One region of the Streptomyces sp. NPDC034086 genome, then DNA from elsewhere that is predicted to be linked to it. Evidence: riboswitches for the same ligand, from Rfam matches in the RefSeq annotation. Region 1 holds a riboswitch; each other region holds the start of a gene.

The links. Region 1 has a riboswitch for cyclic di-AMP ahead of ACZ514_RS14185 (M23 family metallopeptidase). Riboswitches for the same ligand answer to the same signal wherever they lie in the genome.
Region 2: linked by a shared signal. The riboswitch ahead of ACZ514_RS01355 (LysM peptidoglycan-binding domain-containing M23 family metallopeptidase) and the one ahead of ACZ514_RS14185 (M23 family metallopeptidase) in region 1 are both predicted to bind cyclic di-AMP.
Region 3: linked by a shared signal. The riboswitch ahead of ACZ514_RS22690 (transglycosylase family protein) and the one ahead of ACZ514_RS14185 (M23 family metallopeptidase) in region 1 are both predicted to bind cyclic di-AMP.

Annotation. Positions count from the first base shown of each region.
Region 1 is NZ_JBVISM010000004.1:320,079-327,782, forward strand. Features, by position in the region: gene ACZ514_RS14170 (bifunctional acetate--CoA ligase family protein/GNAT family N-acetyltransferase) at 1-789, opposite strand, end outside; gene ACZ514_RS14175 (HPr family phosphocarrier protein) at 1,001-1,282, shown strand; gene ACZ514_RS14180 (GntR family transcriptional regulator) at 1,542-2,207, opposite strand; gene ACZ514_RS14185 (M23 family metallopeptidase) at 2,415-3,218, opposite strand; cyclic di-AMP (ydaO/yuaA leader) riboswitch at 3,231-3,390, opposite strand; gene ACZ514_RS14190 (M16 family metallopeptidase) at 3,608-4,975, opposite strand; gene ACZ514_RS14195 (M16 family metallopeptidase) at 4,996-6,348, opposite strand; gene ACZ514_RS14200 (DNA gyrase/topoisomerase IV subunit A) at 6,574-7,704, shown strand, end outside.
Region 2 is NZ_JBVISM010000001.1:289,895-297,598, reverse strand. Features, by position in the region: gene ACZ514_RS01380 (flavodoxin family protein) at 1-566, opposite strand, end outside; gene ACZ514_RS01375 (oxygenase MpaB family protein) at 622-1,527, shown strand; gene ACZ514_RS01370 (alpha/beta fold hydrolase) at 1,667-2,527, shown strand; gene ACZ514_RS01365 (MBL fold metallo-hydrolase) at 2,575-3,810, opposite strand; gene ACZ514_RS01360 (SGNH/GDSL hydrolase family protein) at 3,948-4,733, opposite strand; gene ACZ514_RS01355 (LysM peptidoglycan-binding domain-containing M23 family metallopeptidase) at 4,897-5,910, opposite strand; cyclic di-AMP (ydaO/yuaA leader) riboswitch at 5,915-6,077, opposite strand; gene ACZ514_RS01350 (tyrosine-protein phosphatase) at 6,396-7,214, shown strand; gene ACZ514_RS01345 (aspartate aminotransferase family protein) at 7,290-7,704, opposite strand, start outside.
Region 3 is NZ_JBVISM010000010.1:160,188-167,891, forward strand. Features, by position in the region: gene ACZ514_RS22660 (YfhO family protein) at 1-49, opposite strand, end outside; gene ACZ514_RS22665 (SurA N-terminal domain-containing protein) at 227-853, shown strand; gene ACZ514_RS22670 (nucleoside triphosphate pyrophosphohydrolase) at 882-1,901, shown strand; gene ACZ514_RS22675 (globin domain-containing protein) at 1,944-3,146, opposite strand; gene ACZ514_RS22680 (cytochrome P450 family protein) at 3,269-4,561, shown strand; gene ACZ514_RS22685 (LysM peptidoglycan-binding domain-containing protein) at 4,677-5,723, shown strand; cyclic di-AMP (ydaO/yuaA leader) riboswitch at 5,998-6,169, shown strand; gene ACZ514_RS22690 (transglycosylase family protein) at 6,172-6,906, shown strand; gene eno (phosphopyruvate hydratase) at 7,221-7,704, shown strand, end outside.

The DNA of each region.
Region 1 (7,704 bases):
GCGTACGCCTTCCAGGAGGTCGCCCTCCATACCGGGGGCGCGGGCCTCGTTGACGGCGTAGAGGTGTCCGCGGAAGCCGCCGTCGCGCAGGTTGCGCAGGGTGGTGGCGCCCACGCCCGCGCCGGAGCGGCTGACTCCGATCACCGCGACGGAGCCGGGGGCGAGGAGGCGCTGCACGGAGCGGGCCTCGGCGCGCTGTTCGCGGGCGCGCTGGACGGCGAGGGACTCGGCGGTGGGTTCGAGGTCGAGCGTGAGGTGGACGGAGCCGTCCTCGAAGCTGCGCTTCTGCTGGTAGCCGACGTCCGTGAACACCTTGATCATCTTGGTGTTGGCGGGGAGCACCTCGGCCGCGAACCTGCGGATGCCCCGCTCTCGGGCCACCGCGCCGATGTGCTCCAGGAGGGCGGAGGCGACCCCGCGGCCCTGGTGGGCGTCCTGGACGAGGAAGGCGACCTCGGCCTCGTCCGCGGGGGCGGAGGCGGGCCGTCCGTCGGGGCCGATGCGGTCGAAGCGGACGGTGCCGATGAACTCGCCGCCGATGGTCGCGGCCAGTCCGACGCGGTCCACGTAGTCGTGGTGCGTGAAGCGGCGGACGTCGCGGTCCGAGAGGCGGGGGTAGGGGGCGAAGAAGCGGTAGTACTTCGACTCGTCCGAGACCTGCTCGTAGAAGCTGACCAGGCGGCCCGCGTCCTCGGTGGTGATGGGGCGGATCCGGGCCGTGCCGCCGTCGCGCAGCACGACGTCCGCTTCCCAGTGGGCCGGGTACGAGGGGTCCGACGCGGTGGTCATGGGGTCACCTTAAGGGGCGGCCCGGGCCGGTGTACGGGTGCGGTGGACGGGCCGTCCGGCGAGGGCGCGGCGAATACGGCGGACCGGGGCGAACCAGTGCAAGCTGGGGAGGGTCGAACGGCGGTGGATCCGCGCCGAAGGGCGGCCCCGAGCATTCCGGACGGCGTGAGAGACTGGTCTAGACAACCGCAAGAACCTGAAGGGCATCACCATGGCAGAGCGCCGCGTCAACGTCGGTTGGGCCGAGGGCCTGCACGCTCGTCCCGCCTCGATCTTCGTCCGGGCGACGACCGCCTCCGGCGTCCCGGTGACCATCGCGAAGGCGGGCGGCGACCCCGTCAACGCCGCGTCGATGCTGGCGGTCCTGGGCCTGGGCGCCCAGGGCGGCGAGGAGATCGTCCTTGCTTCCGACGCCGAGGGCGCCGACGTCGCGCTCGACCGCCTCGCGAAGCTGGTCGCCGAGGGCCTCGAGGAGCTCCCCGAGACCGTCTGACCCCTTGGGTCCGGTAAGCCGGAAGCCGCGGTCCCCGCCCACCACGCCGGGGAACGCGGCTTCCGCGTTTTCCCGCGCCCCCGGCCACGTCGACGCGGCGGCGGCCGGCATGACGGCGGGGCCTTTTCCGTACCTCCGGGCAATTCCGAATTCGACGCGAGGGAACCGGAGCGCGGCGCACCAATACCGAAAGGGAAATCCGGGGAAATCCCGCATCGCACGGACCGCCCGGATATCCCTCCGTTGTATACGGGAAGTGTTAATGCGGAGCGCTCGCCGTGTTGACGGCAGGTTGCGGATTCCTCACCCTCGGCCGGTACGCCTCGGCCGTCCTCTGCGCGTGCAGCGCGGTCAGGGCGCCGGCCCGCTCCGCGTCCCCGCGCGCGACCGCGTCCACGATCGCGCCGTGCTCCGCCCAGCACTCCACGGGCTGCGCGGGGGCCTCCACCACGTACAGCCAGGCGATCTTGTGCCGGGTCTGCGTCAGCAGGGCGATCAGCCCCGGGCTGCCCGAGGCCTGGGCCAGCGTCTCGTGGAACCAGCTCCCCAGGGCGCGCAGGTCCTCCCCCCGGCCCCGGCCGGCCCGCTCCCGGCCCAGCCTGACCAGCCCGCGCAGCACCTTCAGGTGGCCGTCGGTGCGCCGCCGGGCGGCCCGGGAGGCGGCGAGCGGTTCCAGCAGCGTCCGCAGCTCCAGCAGGTCGGCGGCCTCCTGCTCGGTCGGTTCGGCCACGCAGGCCCCGGCGTGCCGCCGGGTGGTGACGAAGCCCTCGGACTCCAGGGTCCGCAGCGCCTCGCGGACCGGGACGCGCGACACCCCGTAGCGGCGGGCGAGCACCTCCTCGGTGAGCCGGCCGCCCGGCCCGAAGAATCCGGAGACGATGTCGTCGCGAATCGCTGTGCACACCGCGTGCGCCGGAATACGCAAGGCCGGACCTCCGCTGGGTTTCGGTTCGGTTTATCGTGGCCGTGCTGCGACTCTATTGCACCACGCGGTGATTTCCGAGCGGGCCCGGAAATCCGAAACGATCGATGCCCGGCCGGCGACGGCAGCGGCGGCGGCGGCGGAATAAGGGAACGACGAAGAAGGCCCCGGCTCGGTGAGCCGGGGCCTTCTTCGGTGAAGCGCTGCGGGTCAGATGCCCACGCCGTGGCTGCGCAGGTAGGCCAGCGGGTTGATGTCCGTGCCGTACGTGGCGCCGGTGCGGGCCTCGAAGTGCAGGTGCGGGCCGCTGGAGTTGCCCGTGGAGCCCGACAGGCCGATCTGCTGGCCCGGGGTGACCGTTTCGCCGGCGGAGACGCTCAGCGAGTTCAGGTGGCCGTACTGCGTGTACGTGCCGTCGTTGTGGCGGATCACGACGTTGTTGCCGTAGGCGCCGCCCCAGCCGGCCTCGACGACGGTGCCCGCGCCCACCGCGCGCACGGAGGTGCCGGAGTCCGCGTGGAAGTCGATGCCCGTGTGGCTGCCGGAGGACCACATGCCGCCGCCGGCGCCGTACTGGGTGCTGACGTACGAGCCTTCGATCGGGGAGACGAAGGTGTTGAGGCGCTTGCGGGCCTCTTCCCGGGCGGCCTTCTCGGCGGCCTCGCGCTCGGCCTTCTCCTTGGCCTCGGCGGCACGCTTGGCCTCGGCGGCCCGCTGCTTCGCCTCGGCCTCGGCCTGCGCCTGCGCGGCGACGGCCTCGGCGGCGCGCTGCTGGGACTCGGCCTGGACCTCGATGTCGTCCTGCAGACCGTCGGCGACGACGATCGAGTTCTGACCGGTGTCCTCCATGGACGGAGCACCGCTGTTGTCCGCCGCGAAGGCCGGAGCGGCCAGGGTGCCGACGACGCCCGTGGTGGCGAGGGCGGCGATGCCGGCGTAGCCGGCGGTCTTGCGGCTCAGACGGCTGGAACCACGGTGCTTGCCGGAGCCGGCGGCACGACTGCCAAACGCCATGAAGGGGGTGATCCTTTCCTTCCCTCTCGCCTACCGGGTTAGCTGACGGGTTCGGAGCAGGAAGGTCTCCTACGGGCCTCCTCTTGCGAGGGGGTCCGATTCACCCCAGGGACGCATGTGGGTCCCCGGCTCCCCAGGCTCGCGCCTGACGGGGACTCGGCGATCGCTGTCCGGTGCCGCGGTTGCGGCGGGTACGAACTGACGAACAGCACCGCCGACGCTAGGCGGATCATCAGTCAATCGCCAAACACACGAGCGCTTTTGTTGCGTACGCCACACCGCATACACGCAGCCACTCCACCAAACGGACAAAGGGGGCTTCGGCGGATGTTCCGCCGAAGCCCCCTGGAAACGGGGCCGGTCGCGGCCCGTCTCAGGCCGTGCGCCGCTCAGTTGGGAACGACGGTGACCTCGCCGATCCCGAGGGCCAGCACGGGCTCCTCGATCTGCGCGGCGTCGCCCACCAGGATGGTGACCAGACGGTCCACCGGGAAGGCGCTCACCACGGCCGAAGTGGCCTCCGCCGTACCGGTTTCGGCCAGCCGCGCGTACAGCCGCGCCTGGTAGTCGTCCGGCAGCTCCTGCTCCACCTGGTCGGCGAGCGTGCCGGCGACCGAGGCGGCCGTCTCGAACTTCAGCGGGGCCACGCCCACCAGGTTCTGCACCGCCACGTCCCGCTCGGCGTCGGTCAGTCCGCCCTCCGCGAGGGTGCGCAGCACCTTCCACAGGTCCTCCAGCGCGGGACCGGTGTTGGGCGTGTCCACCGAACCGCTGATGGCGAGCATCGAGGCGCCCTTGCCGTCGGCGGTCGAACGCAGCACCTGCCCGAAGGCCCGCACGCCGTACGTGTAGCCCTTCTCCTCGCGCAGCACCTTGTCCAGGCGGGAGGTGAGGGTGCCGCCGAGGCAGTAGGTGCCGAGCACCTGCGGCGCCCAGACGATGTCGTGCCGGTCCGGGCCGATCCGGCCGATCAGCAACTGCGTCTGGACGGCGCCCGGCCGGTCCACGATGACCACGCGGCCCCGGTCGTCGGCCGTCACCGGCGGGACGGGGCGGGGCGCGGCCGTGTCACCCGTCCACGTGCCCAGGGTGTCCGCCAGCAGGGCGTCCAGGTCGATGCCGCTCAGGTCGCCGACCACCACCGCGGTGGTGGTGGAGGGGCGTACGTGTGCCTCGTAGAAGGCGCGTACGGCCCCGGCGTCGATCCGCGCGACCGTCTCCTCGGTGCCCTGGCGCGGGCGGGACATGCGCAGCGTCGCGGGGAACAGCTCCTTGGAGAGCTCCTTGGCGGCGCGGCGCTGCGGGTTGGCCAGCTCGTGCGGGATCTCGTCGAGCCGGTTGCGCACCAGGCGGTCGACCTCGGCGTCGGCGAAGGCGGGCGCGCTCAGGGCCTCGGCGAGCAGCGCGAGCGCCTTGGGCAGCCGGGAGGCCGGGACCTCCAGTGAGACGCGCACGCCGGGGTGGTCGGCGTGCGCGTCGAGCGTGGCGCCGCAGCGCTCCAGCTCGGCGGCGAACTCCTCGGCGGAGTGCTTGTCGGTGCCTTCCGACAGGGCGCGGGCCATGATGGTGGCCACCCCGTCGAGGTTCTCGGGCTCGGCGTCCAGCGGGGCGGCGAGGTTGACCTCGACCGCCACCACCTGCTGGCCGGGGCGGTGGCAGCGCAGCAGGGTGAGGCCGTTGGGGAGCGTGGAGCGCTCGGGGGCCGGGAAGGCCCACGGCTTCGCCTCGCCGGCCTGCGGCCGCGGGTGGAAGGTCATCGTGACGGCTGCGGTGTCGCTCACTGCTCCGCCCCCTCGTTCTCGTCGTGCTGCTCGGTCTCGTGGGCCTCGGCGCCGGCCAGCGGCTCGTAGACCAGTACCGCGCGGTTGTCGGGGCGCAGCCGGGCCGCGGCCACGGCCTGCACCTCCTCGGCGGTGACGTCCAGCACCCGCTGGACGGCGGTCAGGGCCAGCTGCGGGTCGCCGAACAGCACCGCGAAGCGGCACAGTTCGTCGGCCCGTCCGGCCACGGTGCTCAGCCGGTCCAGCCACTCGCGCTCCAGCTGCGCCTGCGCCCGCTCCATCTCCTCGGCCGTCGGGCCCTCGGCGGCGAACCGCGCGAGCTCCTCGTCCACGGCCGCCTCGATGGCGGGCACCTCGACGCCGCTGGAGGTCTTGACGTCCAGCCAGCCCAGCGAGGGCGCGCCGGCCAGCCGCAGCATGCCGAAGCCGGCCGCGACGGCCGTCTGGTCGCGGCGCACCAGGCGGTTGTGCAGGCGGGAGGACTCGCCGCCGCCCAGCACGGTCAGGGCCACGTCGGCGGCGTCGCACTCGCGGGTGCCGTCGTGCGGCAGGCGGTAGGCGGCCATCAGCGCGCGCGCCGGGACCTCCTCGACGATCTCCTCGCGCAGCTGCCCGCCCATGATCTCGGGGAGCGTGCCGTCGCGCGGCGGCTGCTTGCCGTCGTGCGCCGGGATGGTGCCGAAGTACTTCTCGATCCAGGCGAGCGTCCGCTCGGGGTCGATGTCGCCCACGACCGACAGCACGGCGTTGTTGGGCGCGTAGTACGTACGGAAGAAGTTGCGCGCGTCCTCCAGGGAGGCGGCGTCCAGGTCGGCCATCGAGCCGATCGGGGTGTGGTGGTACGGGTGGCCCTCCGGGTAGGCGAGGGCGGTCAGCTTCTCGAACGCGGTGCCGTACGGAACGTTGTCGTAGCGCTGGCGGCGCTCGTTCTTGACGACGTCGCGCTGGTTCTCCATGGACTCCTCGTCCAGGGCGGCCAGCAGCGAGCCCATGCGGTCCGCCTCCAGCCACAGGGCGAGTTCCAGCTGGTGCGCCGGCATGGTCTCGAAGTAATTGGTGCGCTCGAAGCTGGTGGTGCCGTTGAGGGAGCCGCCGGCGCCCTGGACGAGCTCGAAGTGGCCGTTGCCCGGTACGCTCGCCGAACCCTGGAACATCAGGTGCTCGAAGAGGTGAGCCAGACCGGTCCGCCCCTTGACTTCATGGCGCGAGCCGACGTCGTACCAGAGGCAGACGGCGGCGACCGGAGTGAGGTGGTCCTCGGACAGCACCACGCGCAGGCCGTTGGCCAGCCGGTGCTCGGTCGCTGTCAGGCCGCCGGAGCCGGCCTGAGCTGTGGCCGTGTGACCCATGGGCATGTGGTCCCTTCGATCGCGATGCAGAGATTTCTGTCAGACCTGCCACTGTATGCAAGCGCACCGACGGCCGGAGAAGTTCCCGGGTCACTCCCCCGACTCCGTAAGGGGGACCCCCGGGGTCGGAGTCCGCGTTGTCGGTGCGTCGGGCCACAATGGTCCGCGTCAACCCCGCCAGATCCACCCAGTACACCCGAACCTTGGTTAAGGAGCCGCGCAGCGATGGCCCGCCGCAGCACGAAGACCCCGCCGCCGGAGGACTTCGAGGAGAGGATCCTCGACATCGACGTCGTCGATGAGATGCAGGGCTCCTTCCTTGAGTACGCCTACTCCGTGATCTACTCCCGCGCCCTGCCGGACGCCCGGGACGGGATGAAGCCGGTGCACCGGCGCATCGTCTACCAGATGAACGAGATGGGCCTGCGGCCCGACCGCGGGTACGTGAAGTGCGCCCGCGTCGTCGGCGAGGTCATGGGCAAGCTGCACCCGCACGGCGACGCGTCGATCTACGACGCCCTCGTGCGCATGGCCCAGCCCTTCTCGATGCGGCTGCCGCTGGTCGACGGCCACGGCAACTTCGGCTCGCTCGGCAACGACGACCCGCCGGCCGCGATGCGTTACACCGAGTGCCGGATGGCCGACGCCACGTCGCTGATGACGGAGTCGATCGACGAGGACACGGTCGACTTCACCGCCAACTACGACGGTCAGGAGCGCGAGCCCGTCGCGCTGCCCGCCGCCTACCCGAACCTGCTGGTCAACGGCGCGTCCGGGATCGCGGTCGGCATGGCCACGAACATGCCCCCGCACAATCTGGGCGAGGTCATCGCGGCCGCCCGCCACCTGATCCGCCACCCGCAGGCGGACCTGGAGGCGCTCATGCGCTTCGTGCCGGGGCCGGACCTGCCGACGGGCGGCCGGATCGTGGGGCTCTCCGGGATCAAGGACGCGTACGAGAACGGCCGCGGCACGTTCAAGATCCGCGCGACGGTGTCCGTGGAGAACGTGACGGCGCGCCGCAAGGGCCTGGTCGTCACCGAACTGCCCTTCACGGTGGGCCCCGAGAAGGTCATCGCGAAGATCAAGGACCTGGTGGGCTCGAAGAAGCTCCAGGGCATCGCGGACGTCAAGGACCTCACCGACCGCTCGCACGGCCTGCGCCTGGTCATCGAGATCAAGAACGGCTTCCACCCGGAGGCGGTGCTGGAGCAGCTCTACAAGCTGACGCCGATGGAGGAGTCCTTCGGCATCAACAACGTGGCCCTGGTGGACGGGCAGCCGCTGACGCTCGGCCTCAAGGAGCTGCTCGAGGTCTACCTCGACCACCGCTTCGAGGTCGTCCGGCGCCGCAGC
Region 2 (7,704 bases), on a different contig from region 1:
GCCAGCGTGGCGGTGGTGGCCGCGGTCTTCTTCGGCGTTTCGCCGAGATCCTGGTAGTCGGTGCCCTGCATGGCCTCGCCGACCCAGTACGTGACGGCGTTCGCCGGGAGGGTGAAGCCGACGTCGTTCAGCCCCTGGAAGAGGTCGGCGCTGACCTTGTGGGCGCCGTCCTCGTTGCCGACGACGCAGACGCCGGCGACCTTGCCGTAGGTGAGGGGGCGGCCCTCCTCGTCGCTCTCCCCCAGTTCGGCGTCGAGGCGTTCCAGGACGCGCTGGGCGACGCTCGCGGGATGGCCGAGCCAGATCGGCGTGGAGAGGATCAGGATGTCGGTGCCGAGGATCGTCTCGCGGATCTCGGGCCACGCGTCGCCGTCCCCCATGTCGGTCCGTACCCCGGGGCGGACGTCGTGGTCGACGACGCGGATGGTCTTGCCCGTGACGCCGTGGTCCGCGAGGGCGGCCATGGTCTGTTCCGCCAGCAGGTGCGAGCTCGAGGGGGCGGGGGACGGCGTCAGCGTGCACACCAGCGCGACGGCGCGCAGCGGGGTGGTCTCTTTGGCTTCCATGCCGCGCGCTTACCCAGAACGCCGCGACCGACCCGGCCGGGCGCATACTGGCCCCATGACCGGGGCGACGGCCGCCGTACGGAAGCTGCGGCGGCAAGCCGGCGAGGCGGTGTTCCTGCGCGTCGCCGGACCGGACGGCGCGCGCAACCGCGAGCGGATCCACGGCACCCCCGGGCCCCGGTGGTTCGAGCCGGGGCGGCCGGTGCGCCGGGTGCACGGGGACGCGTCGATGTTCGTCGGCGGTCTGGCGGCCCTGCTGCTCCAGTCCCTGCACCCGCTGGCGATGGCGGCCGTGGCGGCGCACTCGGGGTACCGGGGTGATCCGTGGGGGCGGCTGCAGCGCACCAGCACCTTCCTGGCGGTCACCACCTTCGGTACGAGTGCCGACGCGGCGGCGGCCGTGGAGCACGTCCGGGAGGTGCACGCGCGGATCCGGGGCCGGACGGCCGAGGGGGTGCCGTACCGGGCGGACGACCCGCGGCTGCTGACCTGGGTGCACATCGCCGAGGCGTACTGCTTCCTGAGGGCACACCAGCGGTACGGCCGGCACCCGCTGGACCCCTCGGGCCGGGACGGGTACCTCGCCGACACCGCGCGGGTGGCCCGGGCCCTGGGCGCGGAACGGCCCCCGGAGGACGAGCGGGAGCTGGCGCTGCGGATGGCCGAGTACCGGCCCTCGCTGCGGCCGACGGCGGCCTCCCGGGACACCGCCCGGTTCCTGCTGACCGATCCCCCGCTGCCGGGAGCCGCCCGGGTGCCGTACGCACTGCTGGCGGCGGCGGCCGTGGAGCTGCTGCCGTCCTGGGCGAGGCAGGCCGTCACGTCCGCTCCGGTGCCCGTGGCCGCGCGGGTCCCGGCGCCGGTGGCCCGCGCCGGTGGTCATGCCGTGACGCGCGCGCTGCGCTGGGTGCTGTATCCGCCCCCGCCGTCGGACCCGTCCGGTCCGCAAGGGGTCCGCTGACGGAGCGCGGCTGGGGCGGCGCCCGTTTCCGGCAGCCCCCGCGACAAGACGCGACGTCTCGTATTGACGCACTTCCGCACCTCCGGCACACTGATCACCGAAACAATAAGACGGAACGTCTCGTCTCCAAGGAGGGCCCGTGAAGCAGCGAACGATCCCCGTCAGCGCCGAGGTGCGGCTGTGGGCGCAGGAGCACGGCGATCCCCGGAACCCGGCCCTGCTGCTGGTCATGGGGGCCGGCGCCTCGGGCCTGGGGTGGCCCGACGAACTGGTCGCGGCACTCGCGCGGCAGTACCGCGTCATCCGGTACGACCACCGCGACACCGGGCGCTCCAGCTGGTCCTTCGACGCGCACCCCTACCGCGTCCTCGACCTGGCCGAGGACATCGTCGCCGTCCTCGACGCCCACGGGGTGGACCGTGCCCATGTGGTCGGCATGTCCCTGGGCGGCATGCTGACCCAGCTGCTCATGGCCGACCACCCCGAACGGGTCATCAGCGCCACCCTGATCGGAACCTGCGCGCTGAGCAGCCGCGCCCCCGACGAGGAGCTGCCGGGCATCGACCCGGAGATCCTCGGCATCTGGGCGACCCCCTGGGAGGACCGCGGCCTCGAAGCGGAACTCGACCGCAGGGTCGGGCACTGGCGGGCCCTCAACGGCACCGGCACGCCCTTCGACCCCGAGGAGTTCCGCGCGCTGGAACGCCGGATCATCGCGCACGCGGGCCGGTACGACGCCCCCATGACCCACGGGCGCGCCGACCATGCCGGCATGGACCGCACCGAGCAGCTGGCCCGCAACGAGGTGCCCACGCTGATCACCTCCGCCGACGCGGAACCCGTGTTCCCCCCGGCGCACGCCCGCCACCTCGCCCGGACGATCGCCTGCTCCCGCCTCGTCGAGATGCCCGGCATGGGCCACGCCCTCCCGCGGGCCCGGCTCCCGCGACTGGCCGAAGCGGTCCTCACCCATGCCGCCCGGGCGGACCGGCGGCCGTAGGGGCCGACCGGCCCCCGGGGGCCCGGAGCAGCCGCGCCCCCGCGCCGTTACCGCTCGTCGGCGAGGTCCAGGTCCCCCGCCCGCGACTCCTCCGGAGCGCGTTCCACCGGCGCGGGGCGACGCCACGGCCGCGCGATCGGGTGCGAGACGGGACGCCACCACGGCTCCACCGGCAGCGTCCCGGCGGGCTCGAAGGGCTCGCCGGGACGGGGGAGCGCCACCGGCTGGCCCGCCTCCCCGGCGGCGTCGACCGTCCACTCGCCCGGCTCCGCCCAGGCGTGGAAGGCCAGGTTGAAGGTGCCCCAGTGGATCGGCAGCAGCACGCCGTGCGGCTCGGAGCCCTGCAGGTCGAGGTGGGCCCGGACGCCTTCCTCGGGGGTCATGTGGATGTCCGGCCACCCGCCCGGCAGCGGGGTGTAGTCCGTGTGGTTCTCGGGCCAGTGCTCGGAGTAGGCGCCGATCTGGATCATCGTGGCGTCGAACGGCCCGTGCTCGGCGCCGATCTCCTTGAAGCCGGGGAAGTAGCCGGTGTCACCGCTGTGGAAGATCCGGTGCTCGCCGCTGCTCACGACCCAGGAGGCCCACAGGGTGAACTGCTGGTTGCGCAGCCCCCGTCCGCAGAAGTGCCGGGCGGGGGTGGCGGTCAGGGTGAGCCCGGCGACCTCGGTGGCCTCGTTCCAGTCCAGCTCGCGCATCCGGTCCGGGGAGACGCCCCAGCGCTCGAGGTGCGCGCCGACGCCGAGGGGGACCGCGAAGACCGTGTCCGTGCCGGCGAGGGCCTTGATGGTGGGGAGGTCGAGGTGGTCGTAGTGGTCGTGGGAGATCACGACGACGTCGACGGCGCCCAGCGAGGCCAGGGGCACGGGGACCGGATGGAGCCGCTTGGGCCCGGCGAAGGGGAAGGGCGAGCAGCGCTCGCCCCACACGGGGTCGAAGAGCACGCGGCGGCCGTCGATCTCGGCGAGCACGCTGGAGTGGCCCATCCAGGTCAGGCGCAGCCCGCTCGCCGGCGGCCTGGCCAGGTCGGCGAGGGTGGTCGGGTGCACGGGGATCGGCGCGCCGGGGCTGCGCCGGACCCGCTGCGCCTTGTCGAAGTAGGTCTTCGCGAACTCCGCCATCGACCCGGAGGGCCTGATCCGCGCCCCGACCGGGTTCCGGAAGACGCCGTCGGCGAAGTTCGGCGAGCGGAGGATCCGCTCCAGCCGTGCGCCGGAGGGGTCCGCGCCGAAGGTTTCGGGCCGCAGGGCGCGCAGCCGGGGACGCAGGGGAAGGGAGCCGGTCAAGGCGCCTCCTGGGAAGGTGCAGGCAGGGACGGTCGTACGACTACGACCTTCCCAACGCCCACCGGCCCCGGAGGATTCCGCCGCGCCGGGCCGGGCCGGTGTCGTCACCGTCACCCCGCCCCTCCCCCGCGTCCGCGCTACAGCGGCAGCAGGTCCGGGCGCTTGGCCTCGACGTGGTCGCCGGAGGACTCCCCGCGCAGCCGGCGGCCGATCCACGGCACGAGGTGCTCGCGCGCCCACTGGATGTTGTCGCGGGTCACGTCCACCGAACCGCGCGGCGGGACGGGCGGCCAGGGCTGGTCCGGATCGGTCGGCACCTCGTAGCCGAGGACCTGCGCGGCGCGCAGCGCGACGCGGGTGTGCCCCTCGGGCGAGAGGTGGAGCCGGTCGCCGTCCCAGGCCCGCCGGTCCTGTACGGACTTCAGGGACCAGAGGTCGAGCACGGGGCAGCCGTACCGGTCGGCGATGGCGCGGACGTGCGCGCTGTACGTCGCGACCTTGCCGCGCAGGTGCTTGAGGACCGGCACGCCCCGGGTGTCGAAGCCGGTCGTCACCATCACCAGGCCGACGGAACGCGTGAGGTCGGCCACGGCCGCCTCGAACCGTTCCGCGACGTCGTCCGGGTCGCTGCCGGGGCGGATGATGTCGTTGCCGCCCGCGCAGAAGCTGACGAGGTCCGGAGCGAGTTGCTTGGCCCTGGGGACCTGGTCGGCCACGATCTGGTCGAGGACTTTGCCCCGCACCGCCAGATTCGCGTAGCGGAAGTCGTGCTCGTCGCGCTGGTCGGCCAGGAGCACGGCGAGCCGGTCCGCCCAGCCGAGATAAGAATCCCCGGGTCCCGGGTCCCCCACGCCCTCGGTGAAGCTGTCCCCGATCGCCGCGTACGAGCCGATGGTCTTCAGTGTCGTCTTCGTCGCTGCCACGGGAAGACATCCTTCACCTTGGCAACCAACCTACGCCAACGTAATGAGGGGTTGACGGGCCGTGATCTATACCACGCGGGGGATAAGGAATAAGTACACGCGGGGCCGGGACCCCCCTCGGGTCCCGGCCCCGCGCGCGTCACCGTGCCGACGGCGGGTGCCGTCAGATGCTCACGCCCTTGGAGCGGAGGTAGGCGAGCGGGTCGATGTCGGCGCCGTAGGAGGGACCCGTCCGGATCTCGAAGTGGAGGTGCGGGCCGGTCACGTTGCCGGTCGCGCCGGAGAGGCCGACGGTCTGGCCGCCGGTGACGCTCTGGCCCACCGAGACGGACAGCGAGGAGAGGTGGGCGTACTGGGAGTACTTGCCGTCGGCGTGCCGGATGACGACCTCGTTGCCGTACGCGCCGCCCCAGCCTGCGGAAACGACGGTTCCGGCGCCGACGGCCCGCACGGTGGTACCGGTGCGCGCGATGAAGTCGACGCCCGTGTGGTAACCGGAGGACCACATGGCTCCGCTCGCCCGGTACTGCGTGGAGACGCCACCGGTGACGGGGGCGGTGAACCCGGAGGCGCCGGCGGGCGCGGGGGCCTTCTCGCTCTTGGCCGCGGCGCCCGAGCCCGTGGCGGCCGTACCGCCGGAGGCGCGGGTGGCCTTGCCGCCGGAGCCCTTGGCCGCGCCCTGCGCGGTGCCCTTCGGGGACGTGCTCCCGCCGGTCTTGCCCTCGGAGGCGGCCGGAGCGCCGCTCGAGGATCCCTCGGCCGGGGCCGCAGGGGCCTTCGGGGCGGGGGCGGGGGCGGCGCCCCGGCCCCCGCCGATGGTGAGCTTCAGGCCCGGGTGGATGAGGGAGGGGTCGGCGCCGACGGCCTCGCGGTTGTCGGCGTACAGGCGCTCCCAGCCGCCGTCCAGCCGGCGCTCGGCGGCGATCTTGGAGAGGTAGTCGCCCGGCACGACCGTGTAGACGGTGGGCGCGGCGGCGGGGGCCTGCGCCGGGAGGGCTTCGGGGACCCGCGCGCTCTGCGCGGGGGCGGCCTCGGCCGGGGCGGCACCCGGGGCGGCGTGGGCGCCGGCGGCACCCATCAGCGGGAGCGCGAGGGCCGCTCCGCCGGTTCCGGCGGCGGCGAGACCGCGGGATATCGAACGGGACTTCGGACGTCGGTGCTTACCCTTTGCGGGCATGGCGGATTCCTCTCCGGCGCCTGCGAGGTGAGCTGTCGGGTTCGGACTGGAGATGTCCGGCCGTACGTGCGGAGCACGGGTTCGGCTTCACCCCTAGCTGTGCCGGAAACGCCCCGGAACAGCGGCCTACCTGGTTCCCCCGCTCCTGCCGCGCGCGATGGTCGGGTGCGGTTCCCGGGCGGCGGCAGGATTAGGCGGTCCACCCGGATCGATCGCGAAGGTAATCGAGCGGGGCGCCGGGCAACAAGCCGTGAATTACCTGACGGAATCACAGAGACGAAGGATCAATGGAATTCCGGTCACCCTGTGTCCATTCCGCACCATCAACATCCCCCTCCACAAGGCAATTCGGTTTCCGCGATCAGGCACGCACGGTCACCGTATGATCTGGCTCACGGGGCCCCGCCCGATCTCGCCTCCACAAACGGCAAGTTGCTCCCAACCGGATCAATTCGGACACCACAGGACCACGCGGAGGAGTACACGTGACCCAGCAGATACCCCACCCCCTTCCGGCCGGACACCAGCCCGGCGCGGAGCTGGCCGGAGTGCGCAACTTCCGTGACGTGGGCGGATTGCCGACCACCGACGGACGGAGGGTCAGGGTGGGACGACTGTTCCGAAGCGGACATCTGGCGCATGCCACCGAAACCGACGCAGAGTTCCTCGGATCGCTGGGTCTGCACACCGTCTTCGACTTCCGCAACGCGGCCGACCAGGCCCTGGAGGGCCCGGACGTCGAACTGCCCGGCGTGCGCAATGTGAACATCCCGCTCACTGACCCCGCCGACGGCCGCGCATTCTGGAAGATGGTCCGCGACGGCGAACTGGACCAGCTCCGCGGACTCCTGGGCGGGGGCGGGGCGGCCGCCCGCATGAGGGAGTCGTACCGCACGATCATCCACACCCGCACCGCCGAACAGAGCCGCGTCGTGCACGCCCTCGCGCTGGACAGCGTCCCGGCGCTCATGCACTGCGCCGCCGGCAAGGACCGGGCGGGGCTGTCGGTCGCGGTGACGCTGCTCGCCCTGGGCGTGGAGCGGGAGGCGATCGTGGCGGACTACCTGGAGTCCAGCGCCCCGCACAACCGCTACCGGGTGCGCCGGGGCAGCGACGCGCCCGAAGCCCGCTCCCCCGAGGTGATGGAACTGCTGGCGCCGCTCTTCGACGCCCGCGCGGAGTACCTGCTCGAGGCCTTCACGGCCATCGACGAACGCTGGGGCGGCGTGGACCGCTACCTCGCCGAGGGGCTCGCGCTGGCCCCCGAGACCCTGGAGCGGCTGCGGGACCGGCTCCTGGACTGAGCGCGGGGCCGGACGGCGGCCAAGAGGCCGGGCGGCGGCCGGAGGGGCCATGGACGGACCCCTCCGGCCGGCGGCTCAGCGGTTGCCGACCGCCTGCTTCATCAGGGTCCTGCCGAAGTCCCACATGAGCCCGCCCCCGCCGTGCGCCTCGTCCATGACCTCCTCGAAGGCACCGACGAACCTCTCCACGTCCGCCTCGTCCACGATGAGCGGCGGGATGAGCTTGATGACCTCCAGGTGGTCCCCGGAGACCTGGGTGAGGATCCGGTGCCTGCGCAGCAGCGGCACCACGACCATCTGGGCGAACAGCCCCTTGCGGGCCGCCTGGAGCACCGCCCAGCGGCTGCGCAGGCCGAGGGAGGAGGGCCTGCCGAACTCGATGCCGATCATCAGCCCGCGCCCGCGCACCTCGTGCAGCAGCTCGTACCGGTCCACGAGCGCCGCGAGGCGTCCGCGCAGCAGGTCGCCCATGGCCCGGGCGTTGGCCACC
Region 3 (7,704 bases), on a different contig from region 1:
CGTCGGGACGGTACGGGGTCCGGGGCTGGGCGAGCTGCGATGTCGGCATGGTGCTCCGACGATCTCAGGAAGGGCGGGCCCCGCGGCGACCGGGGGGTGAACTCGCACCCCCACACCGGCGGAATCGTTGGTCGAACCGGTGGCTCGGGCCACCCTGACTGCATACCATCGATCACCGCACGGCCCTTGTGCACCGACGCACAATCTCCCGGCCCTGGAGGCTCCTTTGCACCGTCGCACAGCGCTCTCCGTCTCCGCCGCCCTGCTCGTGGCGGCCCCCCTGCTCACCGCTTGCTCGGGCGGGACCCGGCCCGGCACCGCGGCCGTCGTCGGCGGTGAGCGCATCACCACCTCGGCCGTCCAGGCCCAGGTCGCCGACGTGCGCACCGCCCAGAACCGGTCCGAGCAGGGGGCGCAGCTGATCGGCGCCACCGCCGGGCTGGAACGGCTGAAACTGAACAAGATGATCCAGAGCGCCGTCCTGGAACGGGCCGCGAAGGACGCCGGGCTGAGCGTCAGCGCCAAGGAGGTCGAGGACGTCCGCAAGGCGCAGCTCCAGCAGCTGGGCGGCGAGGAGGAGCTCCGGGACGCGGCGCTCCAGCAGGCGCAGCTGGCCCCGGGCCAGATCGAGGCGGACACCCGCTTCAAGCTGCTGCGCGACAAGCTCTTCGCGCACTACGGGAACCAGGACAAGGCCGTGGCCGAGCTGGCGGAGGCGGCGAAGGCCCTGCACATCGAGGTCAACCCGCGCTACGGGCGCTGGGACGCGCAGCAGATCCTGCTCGGCGACCAGGAGACGCCGTGGATCACCCAGCGGACCCGCCCCGAGCAGGCGGCACCCGCCGGAGCGTGACGGCCGCGGGCGGAGGTAGGTTCGGAGTGTGACCGACACCGCCGACACCGCCGTCCCCGCCGCCGCCGAGCCCACCGGCCGGATCGTCCTGCTGACCGCCAGCCACCGGGTCGCCCCCGGGCTGCTGTCCTGGCCGGCCTGGCAGACCCTGCACGCCGCGGACCTGGTGCTGTGCGCCGACCGGGACCACCCGCAGCTGCCGTACCTGCGCGAGGCCGGGGTCGAGGTGGCGCACGGGGTCCCGGACGCGCACGGGCTGGTCGAGGCCTGCGCCGGGGGCCGCACCGTCGTGGTGCTGCCCGGCGGCGAGGGCGACCAGCGGCTGACGGACGGGCTGGCCCGGCTGGCGGGCTCCGGCCGGGTCGCCATGCCGGACCTGGAACTGCTGCCCGGCTCCTACGACCTGCCGGGCGCGCGGCTGCTGGATCTGGTGCAGGTCATGGACCGGGTGCGCCGCGAGTGCCCCTGGACCTCGCGGCAGACCCACGAGGGGCTGGTGAAGTACGCCCTCGAGGAGGCGTACGAGCTGGTCGATGCGATCGAGGACGGCGACCGGGACGCGCTGCGCGAGGAGCTCGGGGACGTCCTGCTCCAGGTGGTGTTCCACGCGCGCATCGCCGAGGAGGAGGGCGGCGGCGAGGACGACGAGGACGGCGCGGAGCCCTTCTCCATCGACGACGTCGCGGGCGACCTCGTCGACAAGCTGATCCGGCGCCATCCGCACGTGTTCGGGGACGCCACCGCAGACTCCCCGGACGACGTCCGCGCCCACTGGCAGGCCACGAAGGCGGTCGAGAAGCGGCGGGACTCGGTCACCGACGGGATCCCCCTCGGCCAGCCCGGCCTGGCGCTCGCGGCCAAGCTCGCGGGGCGGGCCCGTACGGGCGGGGTGGCCGTGGAGCTGCCCCGGGGCGAGGGCGTCGGGTACGAGCTGCTGGAGCTGGCGGCCCGCGCCGAGGCGTCGGGGACCGACCCCGAGACGGCGCTGCGCGCGGCGGCCCGCGTCTACCGGGACGCGATCCGGGCGGCCGAGGGGGCCGGCGGGTAAGCCGCCGGCCCGGCCCGCCGCCCCGGTTCGGTACGGGCGCGGTCAGTACGGGCGGGGGGCGCGGCCCGACGGGTCGTGCCAGTGCGGGGCCGAGCGGTGCAGGAACCATTCGCCGAAGCCCAGCGGCCGGCTGCCGGGCGCGCCCCCGAGGGGGACCGCGTCGTGGAAGAGCCGGTCGGGGCGGGCCCCGAGCTCCTCCAGGAGGTGGACGGTCTCCTCGACGAACGGGGCCGGCCCGCTGAGGTAGACGTCCTGCTCCCGCCACAGGCCGCGGTGGCCGAGCGCGGTCGCCAGCCGGGCGGTGGCCTGGTCGCGGTGCTGTCCCGGTGCGGGGGTGATGTAGGTGACGCCGAGCCAGGGGCAGGCGGCGGCGTGCCCGTCGATCAGGGGCCGGTCGTAGAGGTGCGCGGAGTCCCGGGCGACCACGAAGAGCCGTACGTCGTGGTCGGGAGGGTGCTGGACGAGTTCCTCCAGCAGGGCCCGTACGGGCGCCCAGCCGGTGCCGGCGGCGATGAGGGTGAGGGGGCGGTCCTCGCGGCGCAGGGTGAGCCGGCCGCCGGGGGCGCCGAGCCTCAGCACCTCGCCGGGCAGGACGTCGCGGACCAGGGCGGTGCTGAGCCGGCCGCCGTCGATCCGGCTGACGTGCAGGTCGACGGTGCCGTCGGGGCGGGGGGCGTTGCCGAGGGAGTACGTGCGCCAGGTGGCCGGGACGCGGTCGCTGCTCACGCTCACGTACTGGCCGGGCCGGTAGGGCAGCGGGAGGCGCGGGGAGAGGGTCAGGACGCCGATGTCCTCCCCGTACCGGAGGTGGCGCACCACGTCGGCGTCCCACCAGGGGGGTTCGTCGCTCTCGGCGGCGCCGGCGGTCATCGCGTCGGCGATCCAGCGGTAGGCCTCGGACCAGGCCTTCTCGACGGCCGGGGACCAGGCGGCGCCGGAGGTCTCGGCGAGGGCGGCGATGAGGCTGGTGCCGACGGCGGCGTAGTGCCCGGGGCCGACGAGGAACTTGCGGTGGTCGCGTCCGAGGTCGCGCAGATAGGGGAGGAGGGACCCGCTCTCCAGGTGGTCGACGACATGGGTCAGGGCGGCGAAGAGCCGGTCGCGCTGGCGCTCCATGTCCTCGGAGGAGGCCGGGAAGAGTTCGCGGAGCCCGGGGTTGTGCCAGAAGAGGTGGGAGTAGAAGTACTTGACCGCGTGTTCGGCCCGTCTCTCCACCACCGCGAAACTGCTTTTCAAGATCCTCACGTCCACAGGACCGACAGTAGGAACGCCGCCGAACCCGGCGTCAAGTGATCTCCGATCTGCGGACAGCCGCGACGAAGCGGCCATATGGGATGACCGGTGGCGGGCCGGGATACGGTCGACGGGTGCACGATCAGACCCCCGCCGCCCCGTCCGACCCGTCCCGCCCCCAGGGCCCGACGCTCTTCGACTGGGAGTTCGCGACCGACCCCTACCCCGCCTACGCCTGGCTGCGCGAGCACTCCCCGGTGCACCGCACCAGGCTGCCCAGCGGGGTGGAGGCCTGGCTGGTGACCCGGTACGCGGACGCCCGCCAGGCCCTCGCCGACCAGCGGCTGAGCAAGAACCCGGCGCACCACGCGGAGCCGGCGCACGCCAAGGGCAAGACCGGGATCCCGGGGGAGCGCAAGGCGGAGCTGATGACGCACCTGCTGAACATCGACCCGCCGGACCACACCCGGCTGCGGCGGCTGGTGTCGAAAGCGTTCACCCCGCGCCGCGTGGCCGAGTTCACCCCGCGCGTGCAGGAGCTGACCGACCACCTCATCGACCGGATCGTGGAGAGGGCGCGGACCGAGGGGAAGGGCGAGGCGGACCTCATCCACGAGTTCGCCTTCCCCCTCCCCATCTACGCCATCTGCGAGATGCTCGGCGTACCGCGCGAGGACCAGGACGACTTCCGGGACTGGGCCGGGATGATGATCCGGCACGGGGGCGGACCGCGCGGCGGGGTGGCCCGCTCGGTGAAGCGGATGCGCACCTACCTCGGGGAACTCATCCACCGCAAGCGGGACGATCTGGGCAATGACCTCATCTCCGACCTGATCCGGGCGAGTGACCACGGAGACCACCTCACGGAGGCCGAGGCCACGGCGATGGCCTTCATCCTGCTCTTCGCCGGCTTCGAGACGACCGTGAACCTCATCGGCAACGGCATCCACTCCCTCTTCATGAACCCGGACCAGCGCGAACGCCTGCAGGCCTCCCTCGCGGCCGGGGAGAGCGCGCTGCTGGAGACCGGCGTCGAGGAACTGCTGCGCTACGACGGCCCCGTGGAGCTCGCCACCTGGCGGTTCGCCACCCGGCCGCTGACCCTCGGCGGCCGGGACATCGCGGCCGGGGACCCCGTACTGGTGGTCCTCGCGGCGGCCGACCGCGATCCGGAGCGGTTCGCCGACCCGGACACCCTCGACCTCTCCCGGAGTGACAATCAGCACCTCGGATACGGCCACGGGATCCACTACTGCCTCGGTGCCCCGCTCGCCCGTCTCGAAGGCCAGACGGCGCTCGGGACTTTGCTGAAGCGTCTGCCGGATCTGGAACTTGCCGTTCCCCCCACGGACCTGCGCTGGCGCGGCGGGCTCATCATGCGCGGCCTGCGCACCCTCCCGGTCCGCTTCACAGTCCCGAACGCCTGAGGGCGCGAGCGAAGCGGAACTGACCGCTCGTCAGTCCGCTCCCGAACTTGTGACATCCGTTCGAAGGCGGCTAGGTTCTGCCGTTACCCCGCCGTTATACGAAAGGTGCAGTCTCATGCTTCCCGGGAACGGCCGCCACAGACGCCCCCGCCAGGTACCCGCGATCGTCGTCACCGCAGGAGTCACCGGCTCCGCGCTGGCCATGCCGCTGCTCGCCGCCACCGGCGCGAGCGCGGCCGACACCGCCACGTGGGACAAGGTCGCCGACTGCGAGAGCGGCGGCACCTGGAGCGCGAACTCCGGCAGCGGCGCCTACGGCGGGCTGCAGTTCACGCTGGAGCAGTGGAAGAACGCGGGCGGACTCGCGTACGCCGAGCGCCCGGACCTCGCCAGCCGCTCCCAGCAGATAGCGGTCGCCGAACGGGTGCTGGCCTCCCAGGGCCCCCAGGCGTGGCCGCTGTGCTCCGCCTCGGCCGGGCTGACCCAGCAGGGGCCGAAGCCCGAGGTGGACCCGGGCGACAACAAGAACCCCGGACCCGTCGCGCCCACCCCGACCCGGCCGGACGAATCGGTGCCGGTCACCGGCAAGGGCAAGCCCTCCACGGACTTCGGGGCCCCCACCCCGGCGCCGAACGCCCCGTCCACCGGCCCGAGCGTGCTGCCGGACTACCCGCTCGGCCCCTCCAGCGGACTGCCCGTCATGCCCGAGCCGGACTTCACCGGGCAGCCCACCACGCCCCCGGTCTCCCCGACCGCCCCGGGCACCCCCGTCGCCCCGGTCTCCCCGACGGCGCCCGGCACCCCCGCCTCCCCGACCGGCCCGACGGCCCCGGCCGTCCCGGGCCTCACGCCGACCGCCCCGGCCGTCCCGGGCGCCCCGTCCGGCACGCCGTCGGCCGCCCCGGCCGCCGAGACGGGCGACGGCGGGGGCAAGCACCGCGGCCCGGCCGCCGTCGAGCTGCCGGCGGCGCCTGGCACGGCGTCAGCCGCCGCCGGCGACCCCACGTACACCGTGAAGCCGGGCGACAGCCTCGCGGCCATCGCGGACGCCAAGGGGCTCAAGGGGGGCTGGAACGAGCTCTACAAGGCCAACGAGCAGGTCATCGGCGGGGACGCGGACCTCATCAAGCCGGGCCAGAACCTGGATCTAACCAAGGAATAGGGGCAGTTCGGGCATCCAATAAGACTTGAATGTCCGTTATCGGCAAATGAGACATGCATCTCTTCCGGTCAACTGGCGTGTCTCGTTCCGGAACTTCCGTAAACCCCGCTCCGACCTGCGCAAACGCGCCTTTGAGGAACGCAAGTAGGCCGGTTTCTCCCCAAAATCACACGTTGAACATCGGGGAGAGACCTGTCTACCTTCTGAATCGCTCGCCACCGCGGGCTCCTTCGACCGCATCGCCGAATCCTGCCGGCGGACGGAGGGAACAGTCGTCGCGCAAGCGCCGAAGGCAGGAGCGGGGGAACCAAGGTAGGCGCCGGGAGAGGCCGTTGGGATACGGCCGCGTACCGGCTAGGGGTGAAGACACGCGCCGCGCCGCGTGACCGGGCAACTCATCCGCCCGAACCCGACAGCTCACCTCGAAGGCGTCGGTGAGGAGAAATCCATGCTGCTTTCCGGCAAGGGCAAGCACCGCCGCGGCTCCAAGGCCGTCCGCATCGTCACGCTCGCCGGTGTCGCCGGTGTCGCCGTCGCGGCCCCGCTGATGGCCGCGGGCACCGCCAGCGCCGCCACCGCGTCCGAGTGGGACAAGGTCGCCGCCTGCGAGTCCGGCGGCAACTGGTCCATCAACACCGGCAACGGCTACTACGGCGGCCTGCAGTTCTCGGCCTCCACCTGGGCGGCGTACGGCGGCAAGGCCTACGCCTCGCAGGCCAACCAGGCCAGCAAGGCCCAGCAGATAGCCATCGCCGAGAAGGTCCTCAAGGGCCAGGGCAAGGGCGCCTGGCCGCACTGCGGCGTCGGCCTGTCCAACTCCGCGTACAACGGCGGCGGCACGGCCACCCCGGCCAAGCCGAAGCCCGCCACCAAGCCCGCTCCGGCCAAGCCGGCCCCGGCCAAGCCCGCCCCGGCGAAGCCGTCCACGCCGAAGGCCGACACCGAGACCAAGGGCTCCGGCTCCGGCTCGGGCAACTGGACCCCGTCCAAGCCGTCGACCCCGAAGACCGAGGCCCCGAAGACGGGCAACGGCTCCTACGTGGTCAAGGAGGGCGACACCCTCGGCACCATCGCCGACGCCCACAAGATCAAGGGCGGCTGGGAGAAGCTCTTCGAGCTCAACAAGGACACCGTCTCCGACGCCGACCTGATCTTCCCGGGCCAGAAGCTGAAGCTCGCCTGAACGTCCGCGTAACTCCCGCGGCACCCCACGGCATCCCCACCGCCCGGCGCGTACCCCTACGCGCCGGGCGGCGGCATGTCGTGCGCCGGTACCCGCATACCGGAACCGGACCTCCGGCTTCCGAGCCCCGGACGACCGCGGAACGCGCGGGAGCGAGGGCCCTATGTCCCGGAAGGCGCGCATTCGGCACCTTTTTCGTCCCAGGACCCGGGCGGTCGGGCAGCCCACCGCCCCGAGCCGGTTAGGCTCTAGTCGGCAGGGCCGTCCCACGGCCCCCGCGCCACCGCACACCCAGCGTCACATCCCAGAAGGAGATGCTCGTGCCGTCCATCGACGTCGTCGTAGCCCGGGAAATCCTGGACTCCCGAGGCAACCCCACGGTCGAGGTCGAGGTGGGCCTCGACGACGGCAGCACCGGCCGTGCTGCCGTTCCGTCCGGCGCCTCCACCGGTGCCTTCGAGGCCATCGAGCTCCGTGACGGTGACCCCAACCGTTACATGGGCAAGGGCGTGGAGAAGGCCGTCCTCGCCGTCATCGAGCAGATCGGCCCGGAGCTCGTCGGCTACGACGCCACCGAGCAGCGCCTGATCGACCAGGCCATGTTCGACCTCGACGCCACCGACAACAAGGGCTCGCTCGGCGCCAACGCCATCCTCGGCGTCTCCCTGGCCGTCGCGCACGCCGCGTCCGAGGCCTCGGACCTGCCGCTGTTCCGCTACCTCGGCGGCCCGAACGCGCACCTGCTGCCCGTTCCGATGATGAACATCCTCAACGGTGGGTCGCACGCCGACTCCAACG